2 regions of the Streptomyces sp. NPDC002306 genome follow, and region 1 is predicted to be linked to the other one. Evidence: riboswitches for the same ligand, from Rfam matches in the RefSeq annotation. Region 1 holds a riboswitch; the other holds the start of a gene.
The links. Region 1 has a riboswitch for S-adenosylmethionine ahead of thrC (threonine synthase). Riboswitches for the same ligand answer to the same signal wherever they lie in the genome.

Region 2: another riboswitch for S-adenosylmethionine. It lies ahead of ACWCQK_RS12045 (aminotransferase class V-fold PLP-dependent enzyme); the one in region 1 lies ahead of thrC (threonine synthase).

What each region holds. Positions count from the first base shown of each region.
Region 1 is NZ_JBSFCK010000008.1:125,623-133,386, reverse strand. It holds gene ACWCQK_RS18250 (NADH:flavin oxidoreductase) at 1-181, opposite strand, end outside; gene groL (chaperonin GroEL) at 456-2,078, opposite strand; gene ACWCQK_RS18240 (cold-shock protein) at 2,450-2,656, opposite strand; gene ACWCQK_RS18235 (MoaD/ThiS family protein) at 3,087-3,362, opposite strand; gene thrC (threonine synthase) at 3,359-4,642, opposite strand; SAM riboswitch class I at 4,660-4,799, opposite strand; gene ACWCQK_RS18225 (glucosyl-3-phosphoglycerate synthase) at 4,982-5,953, shown strand; gene ACWCQK_RS18220 (alpha,alpha-trehalose-phosphate synthase (UDP-forming)) at 6,059-7,516, shown strand; gene otsB (trehalose-phosphatase) at 7,551-7,764, opposite strand, start outside.
Region 2 is NZ_JBSFCK010000005.1:3,463-11,226, forward strand. It holds gene ctaE (aa3-type cytochrome oxidase subunit III) at 1-44, shown strand, start outside; gene qcrC (cytochrome bc1 complex diheme cytochrome c subunit) at 109-921, shown strand; gene qcrA (cytochrome bc1 complex Rieske iron-sulfur subunit) at 918-1,976, shown strand; gene qcrB (cytochrome bc1 complex cytochrome b subunit) at 1,973-3,619, shown strand; gene trpD (anthranilate phosphoribosyltransferase) at 3,763-4,827, shown strand; SAM riboswitch class IV at 4,965-5,081, shown strand; gene ACWCQK_RS12045 (aminotransferase class V-fold PLP-dependent enzyme) at 5,262-6,623, shown strand; gene ACWCQK_RS12050 (Lrp/AsnC family transcriptional regulator) at 6,648-6,929, opposite strand; gene ACWCQK_RS12055 (rhomboid family intramembrane serine protease) at 6,926-7,660, opposite strand.

The sequences.
Region 1 (7,764 bases):
CGCCGGCGGCGGCGCGGCGGGAGTAGTACGACAGCACGTCCTCGCCCGGGATGCCGCCCGGGGAGAACTGGCGCGTCATCGGCGCCATCACGATGCGGTTCGGGACGGTGAGGCCGTTGAGCGCGACGGGACGGGACAGGATCTCCGCGGCACGGGAGGCGGAGGACGCGTTGACGGTCACGTGGGGGGCTCCTGGTGAATTGACTGGACTGGTCGGTATGTGCGTGTGCATCGAAAGCACTGTGGCGTCAACGGACCCGCGGGCCGCCGCATTCCGCCGACCCCCCGCCCATCGGATGTGATCCGCGCCACTCACCACGCCTCACCGCACCGCTCCCCGCGCGGCCCTGCCTGGGATTCCCCGTGAAAACGCCCGAGGGCGGCACCCCCTGTTTCCAGGGAGTGCCGCCCTCGGTACTGAACGGACGGGTCCGATCCTCGCGGTGCGCGAAGGATCAGAAGTCCATGTCACCGCCCGGCATGCCGCCGCCGGCCGGAGCCGCGGACTTCTCCGGCTTGTCGGCGATGACGGCCTCGGTGGTGAGGAACAGCGCGGCGATGGAGGCGGCGTTCTGCAGGGCAGAGCGCGTGACCTTCGCCGGGTCGATGATGCCTTCGGCGATCATGTCGACGTACTCACCGGTCGCGGCGTTCAGGCCGTGGCCGACGGGCAGGTTGCGCACCTTCTCGACGATGACGCCACCCTCGAGACCACCGTTGACGGCGATCTGCTTGAGCGGGGCCTCCAGCGCGAGCTTCACGGCGTTGGCGCCGGTCGCCTCGTCACCCGAGAGCTCGAGCTTCTCGAAGACCGAGGAGGCCTGGAGCAGGGCCACGCCACCACCGGCGACGATGCCCTCCTCGACGGCCGCCTTCGCGTTGCGGACGGCGTCCTCGATGCGGTGCTTGCGCTCCTTGAGCTCGACCTCGGTGGCGGCACCGGCCTTGATGACGGCCACGCCGCCGGCCAGCTTCGCCAGGCGCTCCTGGAGCTTCTCGCGGTCGTAGTCCGAGTCCGAGTTCTCGATCTCGGCGCGGATCTGGTTGACCCGGCCCTGGACCTGGTCGGTGTCACCGGAGCCGTCGACGATCGTCGTCTCGTCCTTGGTGATGACGACCTTGCGGGCGCGGCCCAGGAGGTCCAGGGTCGCGTTCTCCAGCTTGAGGCCGACCTCCTCGGAGATGACCTCGCCGCCCGTGAGGATGGCGATGTCGCCGAGCATGGCCTTACGGCGGTCACCGAAGCCCGGGGCCTTGACGGCGACGGACTTGAAGGTGCCACGGATCTTGTTGACGACCAGGGTCGACAGGGCCTCGCCCTCGACGTCCTCGGCGATGATCAGCAGCGGCTTGCCCGACTGCATGACCTTCTCCAGGAGCGGGAGCAGGTCCTTGACGGAACCGATCTTGGAGTTGGCGATCAGGATGTACGGGTCGTCGAGCGACGCCTCCATACGCTCCATGTCGGTGGCGAAGTACGCCGAGATGTAGCCCTTGTCGAAGCGCATACCCTCGGTGAGCTCCAGCTCCAGACCGAAGGTCTGGGACTCCTCGACGGTGATGACGCCTTCCTTGCCGACCTTGTCCATCGCCTCGGCGATGAGCTCGCCGATCTGGGTGTCGGCGGCGGAGATGGAGGCCGTGGAAGCGATCTGCTCCTTGGTCTCGACATCCTTGGCCTGCTCCAGCAGGGCACCGGAGACGGCCTCGACGGCCTTCTCGATACCACGCTTGAGGGCCATCGGGTTGGCACCGGCGGCCACGTTGCGCAGGCCCTCACGGACCAGCGCCTGGGCGAGCACGGTCGCGGTGGTCGTACCGTCGCCGGCGACGTCGTCCGTCTTCTTGGCGACTTCCTTGACCAGCTCGGCGCCGATCTTCTCGTACGGGTCCTCGAGCTCGATCTCCTTGGCGATGGAAACACCATCGTTGGTGATCGTGGGGGCGCCCCACTTCTTCTCGAGGACGACGTTGCGGCCCTTGGGGCCAAGGGTGACCTTGACGGCGTCGGCGAGCTGGTTCATCCCGCGCTCGAGACCGCGCCGTGCCTCCTCGTCGAACGCGATGATCTTGGCCATGTGAAGTGGTCCTCCCGGACTGGGGTGGATTGCTCCGGACCGCGCTGGCGCCCGCGACGGACGGCCTGCCTGCCCCGTGGTTCCTTGCACCACCTGGCCTGCGGGCCTCACCGAACCGGTCCTTCGTTATCACTCTCACCTTCAGAGTGCTAACGCCAATGATTAGCACTCGCCCCGCCCGAGTGCAAGGTGCGCCCGCGCGGCAGGCACGACGGGAGGCGGCGGTCGGGTGACGGACGGACGCCGGCGCGGGCCGGTGATCCGGGGGCGCGCGCGGCGGACCCCGGGCAGGCCGAAGGGCTCGCACCCCGTGGGATACGAGCCCTTCGAGCAGTACAGAAGAACGTCGCTGCAGTAAGTCGGCGCGTGCTTCAGCCGGTCGCCAGGCGGACCATGTCCGCCTGCGGCCCCTTCTGACCCTGCGAGATCTCGAAATCGACCCGCTGGCCCTCTTCCAGGGTGCGGTACCCGTCCATCTGGATCGCGCTGTAGTGGACGAACACGTCCGCACCACCGTCGACCGCGATGAAGCCGTACCCCTTCTCCGCGTTGAACCACTTGACGGTGCCCTGAGCCATGCCTAACTCCCCTATTACTGGCCCTTGCACAGATCCGCACTTCGCGAATCCGGGTCAGACCTCACCCCCCATTGGCCGGGGGCGTGCGCCGGAACGCGTCGACCGCGGCTGAATGTATCTGTCCAACTGCCGTCTGCAACAGGTCAATCGGACGAGAAATCCGGGCATGACGGGTCCGGAATCTACCTACAATTCGCCTGGTTTCAGGGCAAGTTGGGCCAGGCATAGGGAGCGAAAGGCGCAAAAGGCCTGCATACTTTGGCTGCTTCTTATCGGCAGTCCAGCGGGCTGCGAAGGTCGCCCGCCCTGGAATCGGGGGCGGCTTCCCCAACTGTACCGCGCTCAACCACACTGAATTGCCCCCTCCGCTTCTCTCACGGAGGGGGCAATTCGATGAACTCTCGGTAATCTCGGTTACCGATGGTAATGATCAGCCTCCGGCGACCGCCGGAATGATGGAGACACCCGCGCCGTCCGGGGTCGCGGTCGCCAGGCCCTGCTCGAAGCGGACGTCGTCGTCGTTCACGTACACGTTGACGAACCGGCGCAGCTTGCCCTCGTCGTCCAGGACGCGGCCCGCGATGCCGGTGTGGTTCTTCTCCAGGTCGGAGATGACCTCGGCGAGGGTCGCGCCCTCGGCGCTCACCTCGGCCTGGCCGCCGGTGTAGGTGCGCAGGATGGTGGGGATGCGGACGTTGACGCTCATGATGCGAGGCCAGCCTCTCGGAAGGAGTCCAGGTTCGGGCGGATCGTCGTGGTGAGGCCGGTGCCGGCCACCGCGTCCAGGGTCTTCAGGCCGTCGCCGGTGTTCAGCACGACGGTCGTCTTCGTCGGGTCGAGCAGGCCGGCCTCGATGAGCTTCTTCGTCACGCCCACCGTCACCCCGCCCGCCGTCTCCGCGAAGATCCCCTCGGTCCGCGCCAGCAGCTTGATCGCGTCCACGATCTGCTCGTCCGTCACGTCCTCCACGGCACCGCCCGTGCGGCGCGCGATGTCGAGGACGTACGGCCCGTCGGCCGGGTTGCCGATGGCGAGGGACTTGGCGATGGTGTCCGGCTTCTGCGGCCGCACCACGTCGTGGCCGGCCTTGTACGCCACGGACACCGGCGAGCAGCCCTCCGCCTGCGCGCCGAAGATCTTGTACGGCCGGTCCTCGACCAGCCCGAGCCTGATCAGTTCCTGGAGCCCCTTGTCGATCTTCGTGAGCTGGGAGCCCGAGGCGATCGGGACGACCAGCTGGTCGGGCAGCCGCCAGCCGAGCTGCTCGCAGATCTCGTACGCGAGGGTCTTCGAGCCCTCCGCGTAGTACGGCCGCAGGTTGACGTTGACGAAGCCCCAGCCCTCGCCGGCCGGGTCGCCGATCAGCTCGGAGCAGAAGCGGTTCACGTCGTCGTAGTTGCCCTCGATGCCGACGAGTTCACCGCCGTAGACCGCGGCCATGACGATCTTGCCCTGCTCCAGGTCGTGCGGGATGAAGACGCAGGAGCGCAGGCCGGCCCGCGCGGCGGCGGCGCCGACCGCGCCGGCCAGGTTGCCGGTGGAGGAGCAGGAGAGGGTGGTGAAGCCGAAGGCGCGCGCGGCCTCCAGGGCCTGGGCGACGACCCGGTCCTTGAAGGAGTGCGTCGGGTTGCCGGAGTCGTCCTTCACGTACAGCCCGCCGGTCACCCCGAGCTCGCGCGCCAGGTTGTCGGCCTGGACGAGCTTGGTCCAGCCGGGGTTGATGTTGGGCTTGGTCGCCACGTCGGCCGGGACGGGCAGCAGCGGGGCGTAGCGCCAGATGTTCGCGGGGCCCGCCTCGATGCGCTTGCGGAGCTCCTCGGTGTCGTAGGCCGAGAAGTCGTAGGCGATCTCGAGCGGGCCGAAACACTCCTCGCAGGCGAAGACCGGGCCGAGCGGCACGCGGTGTCCGCACTCGCGGCAGGAAAGCGCCGCGGCGGGGCCCAGATCGACGGAGTTGGTGGTGCTTGCAGCGGTCTGCACAGCCATGGAGGCGAGGCCCTTTCTCCTCATCTTCCTCACGGCGCACCTCGCCGTGAGACGGATTTGGCACCTTCCCGAGCCGGGAGCCTCGCGTGAACGAGAACCGACTGGAGGGTTGCCGGGGCTTCATCGGGCCGTATCCCTCTGCCCCTCTGGATGAGCGGTATGAAGTTGTGAACGGCGGGGCCACCCTGGACATGCGATGGTCATCCGCGTTGTTCAAGACTGTAACCGAAGGCCAGGACAGTTGAGATAACCGTCCGAACCGCGAGATGCCCGGGCCCGTCAGCCGTCGGCACGACAGGCACCACCTCCCGCCGCGAGAACGTAGAAGGAGCCGCCACTGTGCTGGAAGAAGTCGAGCGCTGGCTGAGCACACGCTCCTGGTCCGTGACCGATCGCCCGCTCCACAAGATCCTCGCCGCGAAGCGCGCCAGGGGCCAGTCGGTCTCCGTCGTCCTGCCCGCGCTGAACGAGGAGGAGACGGTCGGCGACATCGTCGCCGTGATCCGTCACGACCTCATGCAGCAGGTCCCGCTCGTCGACGAGATCGTCGTCGTCGACTCGGGATCCACCGACCGCACCTCCGCGGTGGCCGCCGCCGCGGGCGCCCGGGTCGTCCACCGCGACGACATCCTGCCCCGCGTCCCGGCCGTGCCGGGCAAGGGCGAGGTGCTCTGGCGGTCGCTCCTGGTCACCCGTGGGGACATCGTCTGTTTCATCGACGCCGACCTGAAGGAGTTCTCCTCCGACTTCGTCTCCGGGATCGTGGGGCCGCTGCTCACCGACCCCGGCATCGACCTGGTCAAGGCCATGTACGACCGCCCGCTGGGCACCGGGGCCGACGTGCTCGACTCCGGCCGTACGGCCGGCCAGGGCGGCCGGGTCACCGAGCTGATGGCCCGCCCGCTGCTGAACATGCACTGGCCGCGGCTGGCCGGATTCGTGCAGCCGCTCGGCGGCGAGTACGCCGCCCGCCGCTCCCTGCTGGAACAGCTCCCCTTCCCCGTCGGCTACGGCGTGGAGCTCGGCATGCTGGTCGACTCGCTGCACCTGGTGGGTCTCGACGCCCTGGCCCAGGTGGACGTCGGGGTGCGCAAGCACCGGCACCAGGACGGGCAGGCGCTGGGCCGGATGGCCGCCGCGATCTACCGCACCGCACAGCTGCGCATGGCCCGCGGCCACCTGATCCGGCCCTCTCTCACCCAGTTCGAGCGGGGCCCCGACGGCTTCGAGCCACGCACGTACTCCGTGGACACGGAGGAGCGTCCGCCCATGGCCGAGATCGCGGAGTACGCGTCACGGAAGGTCGCGTGACGCGCGCGCGGAGTGACGGTCACCAGCGGTCGTATACAAATATCCCCGGACTGTGCGGGCCTGCCGCACGTTTGAGCGTTTCCGGGCCGGGCTAGGTTGAGGCGTATGGCTTCCACGCACGGTGCTGAGGTGCTGGTCGCGTCCAATCGCGGCCCGGTTTCGTACGAGGTGCGCGAGGACGGCTCGCTGCACGCCCGCAGGGGCGGCGGCGGGCTGGTCTCGGGCCTGTCCGCCATCGGGCCGGACGCGGGGGCGCTGTGGGTGTGCTCCGCCCTGTCCGACGGCGACCGCGAGGCGGTCCGGCGCGGTGTGGGCGAGAGCGGGGTGCGGATGCTGGACATCCCGGCCGACGTGCACGCCGACGCCTACAACGGCATCGCCAACTCCGTGCTCTGGTTCGTCCACCACATGCTCTACCAGACACCGCTGGAGCCGGCCTTCGACGCGGAGTTCCGGCGCCGGTGGACGTCGTACGAGAGATACAACCGCGCCTTCGCGCGGGCGCTGGCCGAGGACGCGGCCGACGGGGCCACGGCGATCGTGCAGGACTACCACCTGACACTGGTGCCGGGCATGCTCCGCGAACTCCGCCCCGACCTGCGCATCGGCCACTTCTCGCACACGCCCTGGGCACCGCCGGACTACTTCCGGATGCTGCCGGACGACATCCGCGAGCAGATCGTGCGGGGCATGCTCGGCGCGGACCGGCTGGGCTTCCTCACCCGGCGGTGGGCGCGCGCCTTCACGGAGTGCGCCGGGGAGGTGGATCCCGAGCGGATCCGCCCGACCGGACCGGCCGGCGAGCCGGGCGCGGCGATCGAGCACACGCCGGCCTCAGGGGGTCCGGCCCGCACCACGGTGATCGGCGTGCACGGCCTCGGGGCCGACGCCGAGTTCCTGCGCGCCCGGTCCCACCAGGCCGACGTCGGCGAGCGGATGGCCGCGCTGCGGACGGAGATCGGCGAGGGTCGCAGGACGATCGTGCGGGTCGACCGGACCGAGCTGTCGAAGAACATCGTGCGGGGCCTGCTGGCGTATCGGCAGCTGCTCGACGACCACCCGGAGTGGCGCGAGCGGGTCGTGCACGTCGCCTTCGCCTACCCCTCCCGGCAGGACCTCGCCGTCTACCGCGACTACACGGCCGAGGTGCAGCGGCTCGCGGACGAGATCAACGCCGCCTACGGGACACCGGGATGGACTCCGGTCGTGCTGCATGTGAAGGACGACTTCGCGCGCTCGCTGGCCGCGTACCGGCTGGCCGACGTCGCCCTCGTGAACCCGATCCGGGACGGCATGAACCTGGTCGCGAAGGAGGTGCCGGTGGTCTCCGACGAGGGGTGCGCGCTGGTGCTGTCGCGGGAGGCGGGTGCCTACGAGGAGCTGCGCGAGGACGCGATCACCGTCAATCCGTACGACGTGGTCGGCACCGCGCGGGCCCTGCACGAGGCGCTGCTGATGCCGCTGCCCGAGCGGGCGGAGCGGACGAAGCGCCTGGCCGCCGCGGCGACCGCGCTGCCGCCGGCCCAGTGGTTCCTCGACCAGCTCGGTGCGCTGAGGGACTGAGCGCACGCTCGCGCGGTGCCGCGGGGCGGGCCGGTCAGCCGAGCCGGGCCGCCAGCGCGCGCAGCAGGTCCACGACCCCTTCCGGGCCGTTCACCACCAGGTCCGCCCGGTCCCTCAGTTCGGCGACCTCGTCGCTGCCGCTGCACACCAGCAGCCCCGGGACGCCGTCGGAGCGGAGTTTGTCGACGGCGGCGAAGGCGGGCAGGTCGCCCAGGTCGTCACCGGCGTAGACGAGGGACTCGGCGGCG
Region 2 (7,764 bases), on a different contig from region 1:
TCGTCTGGATCGGCCTCTTCGCCACGATCTACATGATCAAGTAGCCGGGCCCGTCCCGCGCACCTTCCAGAAGCATCGACGCAGAAGATCCTGACACCGGGGTAATCCGTGAAAAAGCTCTCCGCACGACGACGCCATCCGCTGGCGGCGGTCGTCGTCCTACTCCTCGCGCTGGCGGCCACTGGGGGGCTGTACGCCGCGTTCGCGCCCGCGAGCCAGGCGCAGGCCGATGAAACCTCCCAGTCCCTCGCCATCGACGAGGGCAAGAAGCTCTACGCCGTCGGCTGCGCCAGCTGCCACGGCACCGGCGGTCAGGGCAGCTCCGACGGACCGAGCCTGGTCGGCGTGGGCGCAGCGGCCGTGGACTTCCAGGTCGCGACCGGGCGTATGCCGGCGGCGACCTCCGAAGGTCCCCAGGTGGTGAAGAAGAAGAACATCTACAGCCAGGCCGACATCGACCAGCTCGCGGCGTACATCGCCTCGCTGGGCGCCGGCCCGAACGTCCCCACCTCGGCGCAGTACGGCCCCGACGGCGCGGACATCGCCAAGGGTGGCGAACTCTTCCGCACCAACTGCGCGCAGTGCCACAACTTCACCGGTAAGGGCGGTGCCCTGACCAAGGGCAAGTTCGCGCCGGACCTTGAAGGTGTGGACCCCAAGCACATCTACGAGGCCATGCAGACCGGCCCGCAGAACATGCCTTCGTTCCCCGACACCACCATGTCGGAGCAGAACAAGAAGGACGTCATCGCGTACCTGAACGCGGTCAACAGCGATGAGACGAATAACCCCGGCGGTCTCGAACTGGGCGGCCTCGGGCCGGTCAGCGAGGGTCTGTTCGCGTGGATCTTCGGTCTCGGTGCCCTGATCGCGGTCGCCGTCTGGGTCGCCGCTCGGACCGCAAAGGCCAAGAAGTCATGAGTAGCCAAGACACTCCAGAAGAGAACCTGCCCGCTGTGCAGGACCACGCGCACGGTGCCGTAGACGTCGCGGACGAGCAGAACCCGTTCGCCGACCCGGGGCTGCCGCCCCACGAGCACCGGATCCAGGACATCGACGAGCGGGCCGCCAAGCGGTCCGAGCGTGCGGTCGCCTTCCTGTTCACGCTGTCGATGCTGGCCACCGCCGGCTTCATCGCCTCGTACGTGACGATCCCGTCCGACAAGTCGATCTTCGTGTTCCCGATCGGCCACCTCAGCGCGCTGAACTTCGCCCTCGGCCTGACCCTGGGCACGGCGCTGTTCAGCATCGGCGCGGGTGCGGTCCACTGGGCCCGCACCCTGATGTCCGATGTCGAGATCACCGACGAGCGGCACGCGATCGCGGCGCCGCCGGAGGTCAGGGCCAAGGTCATGGCCGACTTCAAGCAGGGCGCCCAGGAGTCCGCGCTCGGCCGTCGCAAGCTGATCCGCAACACGATGTTCGGCGCGCTGGCCCTGTTCCCGCTCTCCGGCGTCATGCTGCTGCGCGACCTCGGCCCGCTGCCCGGGACCTCGCTCCGCCACACCCTGTGGTCCAAGGGCAAGCTGCTCGTCAACATGAACACGAACGAGCCGCTGCGCGCCTCGGACGTGGCCGTGGGCTCGCTCACCTTCGCCAAGCCCGAGGGCCTGGAGGAGCACGACGAGGAGTTCCAGAACGAGATCGCCAAGGCGGCCCTGATGATCGTCCGGCTCCAGCCGGAGAACATCAAGGACAAGCGCGAGCTCGAGTGGTCGTACGAGGGCATCGTGGCGTACTCCAAGATCTGCACCCACGTGGGCTGCCCGATCTCGCTGTACGAGCAGCAGACGCACCACGTGCTGTGCCCCTGTCACCAGTCCACCTTCGACCTCTCCGACGGCGCCCGGGTGATCTTCGGCCCCGCCGGTCACGCCCTGCCGCAGCTCCGCATCGGCGTGAACGACGAGGGCTACCTCGAGGCGCTCGGCGACTTCGAAGAGCCCGTCGGTCCTGCATTCTGGGAGCGCGGATGAGCACTACGACCAGCACCACGAACCCGTCGGACCGCTCGCGCGGGAAGGCGCCGGCCGGCGAGCGTGTCGCCGACTGGGCCGACGGCAGGCTCGGGATCTACTCCCTGGCCAAGTCCAACATGCGCAAGATCTTCCCCGACCACTGGTCGTTCATGTTGGGTGAGGTCTGCCTCTACAGCTTCATCATCATCATCCTCACGGGTGTGTACCTGACGCTGTTCTTCCACCCGTCGATGAACGAGGTGGTGTACCACGGCAGCTACGTCCCGCTCCAGGGACAGCTGATGTCGGAGGCGTTCAACTCCACCCTGCACATCTCCTTCGACGTGCGCGGTGGTCTGCTCATCCGGCAGATCCACCACTGGGCGGCGCTGATCTTCCTCGCCGGCATGTTCGTGCACATGATGCGCGTGTTCTTCACGGGCGCGTTCCGCAAGCCGCGTGAGATCAACTGGCTGTTCGGCTTCCTGCTGTTCGTCCTGGGCATGTTCACCGGTTTCACCGGCTACTCGCTCCCGGACGACCTGCTCTCCGGCACCGGTGTCCGCTTCACCGAGGGCGCGATCCTGGCCACGCCGATCGTCGGCACGTACATCTCGTACTTCCTCTTCGGCGGTGAGTTCCCGGGCCACGACTTCGTGGGGCGGTTCTACTCGATCCACATCCTGCTGCTGCCGGGCATCATGCTCGGCCTGGTCGTGGGCCACCTGATCCTGGTCTTCTACCACAAGCACACGCAGTTCGCGGGCCCCGGCAAGAGCAACAAGAACGTCGTCGGCATGCCGCTGCTGCCGGTCTACACGGCCAAGGCCGGAGGCTTCTTCTTCCTGGTCTTCGGTGTCATCGCGGTCATCGCGGCCATCGCGCAGATCAACCCGATCTGGGCCATCGGCCCCTACCGGCCGGACCAGGTGTCCACCGGCGCCCAGCCCGACTGGTACATGGGCTTCGCCGAGGGTCTCATCCGCTTCATGCCGGGCTGGGAGGTCAACTTCTGGGGTCACACGCTCGTCCTGGGCGTGTTCGTCCCGCTGGTCCTCTTCGGTGTCGTGCTCGCCGCGCTGGCGGTCTACCCGTTCATCGAGGCCTGGGTCACCGGCGACAAGCGTGAGCACCACATCCTGGACCGCCCGCGCAACGCGCCGACCCGTACGGCGCTGGGCGTCGCCTGGGTCACGATCTACATGGTCACGCTGGTCGGCGGTGGCAACGACCTCTGGGCCACCCACCTCCACCTGTCGATCAACTCGATCACCTGGTTCGTCCGGATCTTCTTCTTCGTCGGACCGGTCATCGCGTTCCTCCTCACCAAGCGGATCTGCCTCGGCCTCCAGCGCCGGGACCGGGACAAGGTGCTGCACGGTCGCGAGACCGGCACCATCAAGCGCCTGCCGCACGGCGAGTTCATCGAGGTGCACGAGCCGCTCAGCCAGGAGCAGCTGCACACCATCACCGCGCACGACCAGTACCAGCCGCTCGCGATCGGCCCCGCGGTCGACGAGAACGGTGTCGAGCGCAAGGTGACGGGCTCCGAGAAGCTGCGCGCCAAGCTCAGCAAGGCGTACTTCGACGAGGACAGCCAGATCCCGAAGCCGACCGTCGACGAGTACAAGGAGATCACGAGCGGCCACGGCCACCACTGATCGCTGCGCTCGCCACGCGCACAGAAGGGCCCCGTCCGGTCTCCGGGCGGGGCCCTTCGCGGTGCCCGGCGCTGGATAGGGTGTAACCAGCTTTTTCGGGTCCGCGAACCGTCCGCGAACCGTCTACGAACCAGGAGCGGCTGATGAGCGCTGTGACCCCCGCTGGAGGCGACATCGCGGCGGGCCGTTCCTGGCCCGCGGTACTGAACGGTCTGCTGGAGGGCCGTGACCAGAGCGCGGAGAGCACCGCCTGGGCCATGGACCGGATCATGCGCGGCGAGGCGACCGACGCCCAGATCGCCGGGTTCGTGGTGGCGCTGCGGGCCAAGGGCGAGACCGTCCAGGAGATCACGGGCCTGGTCCAGGCGATGTACGAACACGCGAACGTCATCCACGTGCCGGGCGCCACCGTCGACATCGTCGGCACGGGCGGCGACGGCGCGAAGACGGTGAACATCTCCACGATGTCCTCCATCGTCATCGCCGGCACCGGCGCCAAGGTCGTCAAGCACGGCAACCGGGCGGCGTCGTCGGCGTCGGGTGCCTCGGACGTGCTGGAGAAGCTCGGGGTCAATCTCGAACTGACGCCGAAGCGGGTGGCGGAGGTCGCCGAGGAGGCCGGGATCACCTTCTGCTTCGCGGTGAAGTTCCATCCGGCGTTGCGTCATGTGGCGGCGGCGCGCGGGCAGTTGGGCATCCGGACGGTGTTCAACTTCCTCGGTCCGCTGACCAACCCGGCGAAGGTACGGGCCCAGGCGGTCGGGGTGGCCGATCCGCGGGTGGCGCCGATCATCGCCGGCGTCTTCGCCGAGCGCGGCAACTCCTCGCTGGTCTTCCGCGGCGACGACGGTCTCGACGAGCTCACCACGACGGCCACCTCCCGGGTGTGGATCGTCCGGGACGGCAAGGTGACCGAGGAGACTTTCGACCCGCGCGATGTCGGTGTCGAGCTGGTGCCGGTGGAGGCGCTGCGCGGTGCCGACGCGTCGTTCAACGCGGACGTGGCGCGCCGGCTGCTGAACGGCGAGAGGGGCCCGGTGCGGGACGCGGTGCTGCTGAACTCCGCGGCGGCGCTGGTGGCGCTGGAGCCCGGCACCGGGACGCTGGCCGAGCAGATCCGGGCCGGCATGGCCGCCGCGGCCGAGTCGATCGACTCGGGCGCGGCCAAGCGGACGCTGGAGCGCTGGGTGGCCGTCAGCAACGCCTGACCCCCCGATCGGTCGGCAACGCCTGACCCCCCGATCGGTCGGCAACGCCTGACCCCCGGCCGGTGCGACGCGAGGCGCGGTCCAGGATTCGGACCGCGCCTTGCGCGTCGATGACCGTGTGGCAGGATGGTGAACCAGGTCATGAGTGACAGTCATGAGGCCCCGGCCGACTGTCCGGCAACCCTCCGTCCGTGGCGGGGTGCCCCGGGTGAAGACCAGGTCGTGGGCAGCGAGGTCCACGGCAAGCGCGGACCCCTCGAACGCTCCTGAGCGAGCGCGGCACCAGGGGTCCTGGTCCTCGAGGGAGCCTTCCGTGAGCAAGCGAATGCGATAGGGCGTAGAGCCCCGCCTCCGCGTACCCCTTTCACCCTCCCCACGCTCGCGCCCGGCGCGGCTCGCGTGGTGGTTCCGCCTTGCTTCTCACGGGAGTACCCATGTCCGTCCCCACCGCTGCCGCCGACCAGACCATTTGTCACCAGATGCCCGTTCTGGGGCGGGATGTCACCGTCCCGCTGGTCACGGGCGGCGAAGTCACCTACGCGGCGCTCGACTACGCGGCCAGCGCCCCCGCCCTCCAGCGCGTCTGGGACGACGTGGCGGCGTACGCGCCGTACTACGGCAGCGTCCACCGCGGCGCCGGCTACCTCTCCCAGCTCTCCACGGACCTCTTCGAGAACGCCCGCGCGACCGTCGCGGAGTTCCTCGGCTGCCGGACCGACGACCAGGTGGTCTTCACCCGGTCGACCACCGACTCCCTGAACCTGCTGGCGGCCGCGCTGCCCGCCGACTGCCAGGTCTTCGTCTTCGAGACCGAGCACCACGCCTCGCTGCTGCCCTGGAAGAACGCCCGGGTCACCTGCCTCGACGCCCCCCGCACCCCGGGTCAGGCGGTGGCGGGCCTGGAGCGCGCCCTCGCCGGCCGCGACCCGCACGGACCGGCCCTGGTCTGTGTCACCGGCGCCTCGAACGTCACCGGGGAGCTGTGGCCCGTGCGCGAACTGGCGGCCGTGGCCCACGCGCACGGCGCCCGCATCGTCCTGGACGCCGCCCAGCTCGCCCCGCACCACCCGGTGTCCGTCCGTGACCTCGACGTCGACTGGGTCGCCTTCTCCGGCCACAAGCTGTACGCCCCGTTCGGCTCCGGCGTCCTGGCCGGCCGTGCCGACTGGCTGCGCGCGGCCGAGCCGTACCTCGCGGGTGGCGGCGCCAGCCGCCGGGTGACCCGGCGCGCGGACGGGGCAGTGGACGTGGAGTGGCACGAGGGCGCCGCCCGGCACGAGGCGGGCTCGCCCAACGTGATCGGCGCCTACGCGATCGCCTCCGCCTGCAAGGCCCTCACCGAGGCCGGCTTCGACACCCTCGTGGCCCGCGAGCGGCACCTCATCGACACGGTCCGGGCGGGCCTCGCCGAGGTCCCGGAGGTGCGGATCCTGTCGCTCTTCGGCGACGACGCCCCGCGTGTGGGCGTGATCTCCTTCGTCGTGGAGGGCTGGAACAGCTCCCACTTCGCCGCCGCGCTCTCCGCCGAGTACGGCATCGGCGTCCGCGACGGTCTGTTCTGCGCCCACCCGCTGGTGCGCACCCTGCTGGGCGGCGACCCCGGCGACCAGGGCGAGTGCGGTGCCCCCGAGGCCGCGCCGGGCGAGAAGTCCCTCAACGCGATCCGGGTGAGCTTCGGCGCGGGGACGCCGGACGAGCACGTGGAGCGGTTCGTGACCGCGGTGCGGGAGCTGGTCAGGGACGGCGCGAAGTGGCGGTACCGGACCGAGGACGGCCGCTGCGTCCCGGCGGCCTGACCGCGCGGTCCCGGGAGGCGGTGGTCAGGAGTCGAGACCGATCGCGAACGCCGCCTCCAGGTCGTGCTGGGAGTACGTCCGGAAGGCCACGTGCGTGTCCGTGCCCTCCACGCCGGGGATCTTGCTGATCCGGCCCGGGATGACCTCCGCCAGATCCTCGTGCTGGCGCACCCGCACCATCGCGATCAGGTCGTAGGTGCCGGTGACCGAGAAGACCTCGCTCACGGACTCCAGCGCGGCGATCGACTCCGCGATCTCGGGGATCCGGTCCACGCTGGTCTTGATCAGGACGATCGCGGTGATCACGGCTGGGTCTCTCCCTCGGGGGCCGGGGCTGGGGCGGCCCTCACTCTAGTCGTACGGCCGAATCGCACCCACGCGTAGAGGAAGCCCGCGCCGAAGCCCACCAGGTGCGCCAGATAGGCCACGCCGGGCCCCTCGGTCGCCCGGCCCGCCGCCACCCATTGCAGGGCGGCCCAGAAGGGCAGCACGATCCACGCCGGGAAGCGCAGCGGCAGGAAGAACAGGAACGGCAGGAGACTGGTCACCCGGGCCCGGGGAAACAGGAACAGGAACGCGCCGAGCACCGCGGAGATCGCCCCGGACGCGCCGACCAGCGACTGCTCGGAGCCGGCGTTGGCCACCGCGTACCCCAGCAGCGCGAGGTAGCCGCAGCCGACGTAGAACAAGGTGAACTCGACCCGGCCCATCCGCTCCTCGGTCATCGCGCCGAAGACGTAGAGAAAGAGCATGTTGCCGAGCAGGTGGACCCAGCTGCCGTGCACGAACAGGGCCGTGACGGGTGTCAGGGCCTGTCCGGCGGCGTTCTGGAACAGGTCGGCCGGGACCACGCCCCAGTGCCGGAAATACGTTCGCTGGGCAGCCGCCAGCCCGTCACCGGTGCCGTATCCCGGGTTGAAGCCCGACGCCGGGCCGATCAGGAAGACCAGGCAGCACAGGGCGATCAGCCCGTACGTCACGGGCGCCGACGGTTTCCGGAACGCTCTGACCGCGGTTCCGTTCCAGTTGCTGATCATGGCTACAGAGCATGACGTACCGGGACGCACTCAGACAGACCGCCTCGCCGCCGTGGAGGGACGGGCGATGAGTACCCGCCAGGCCGTAGGGTTACGAGCCACAT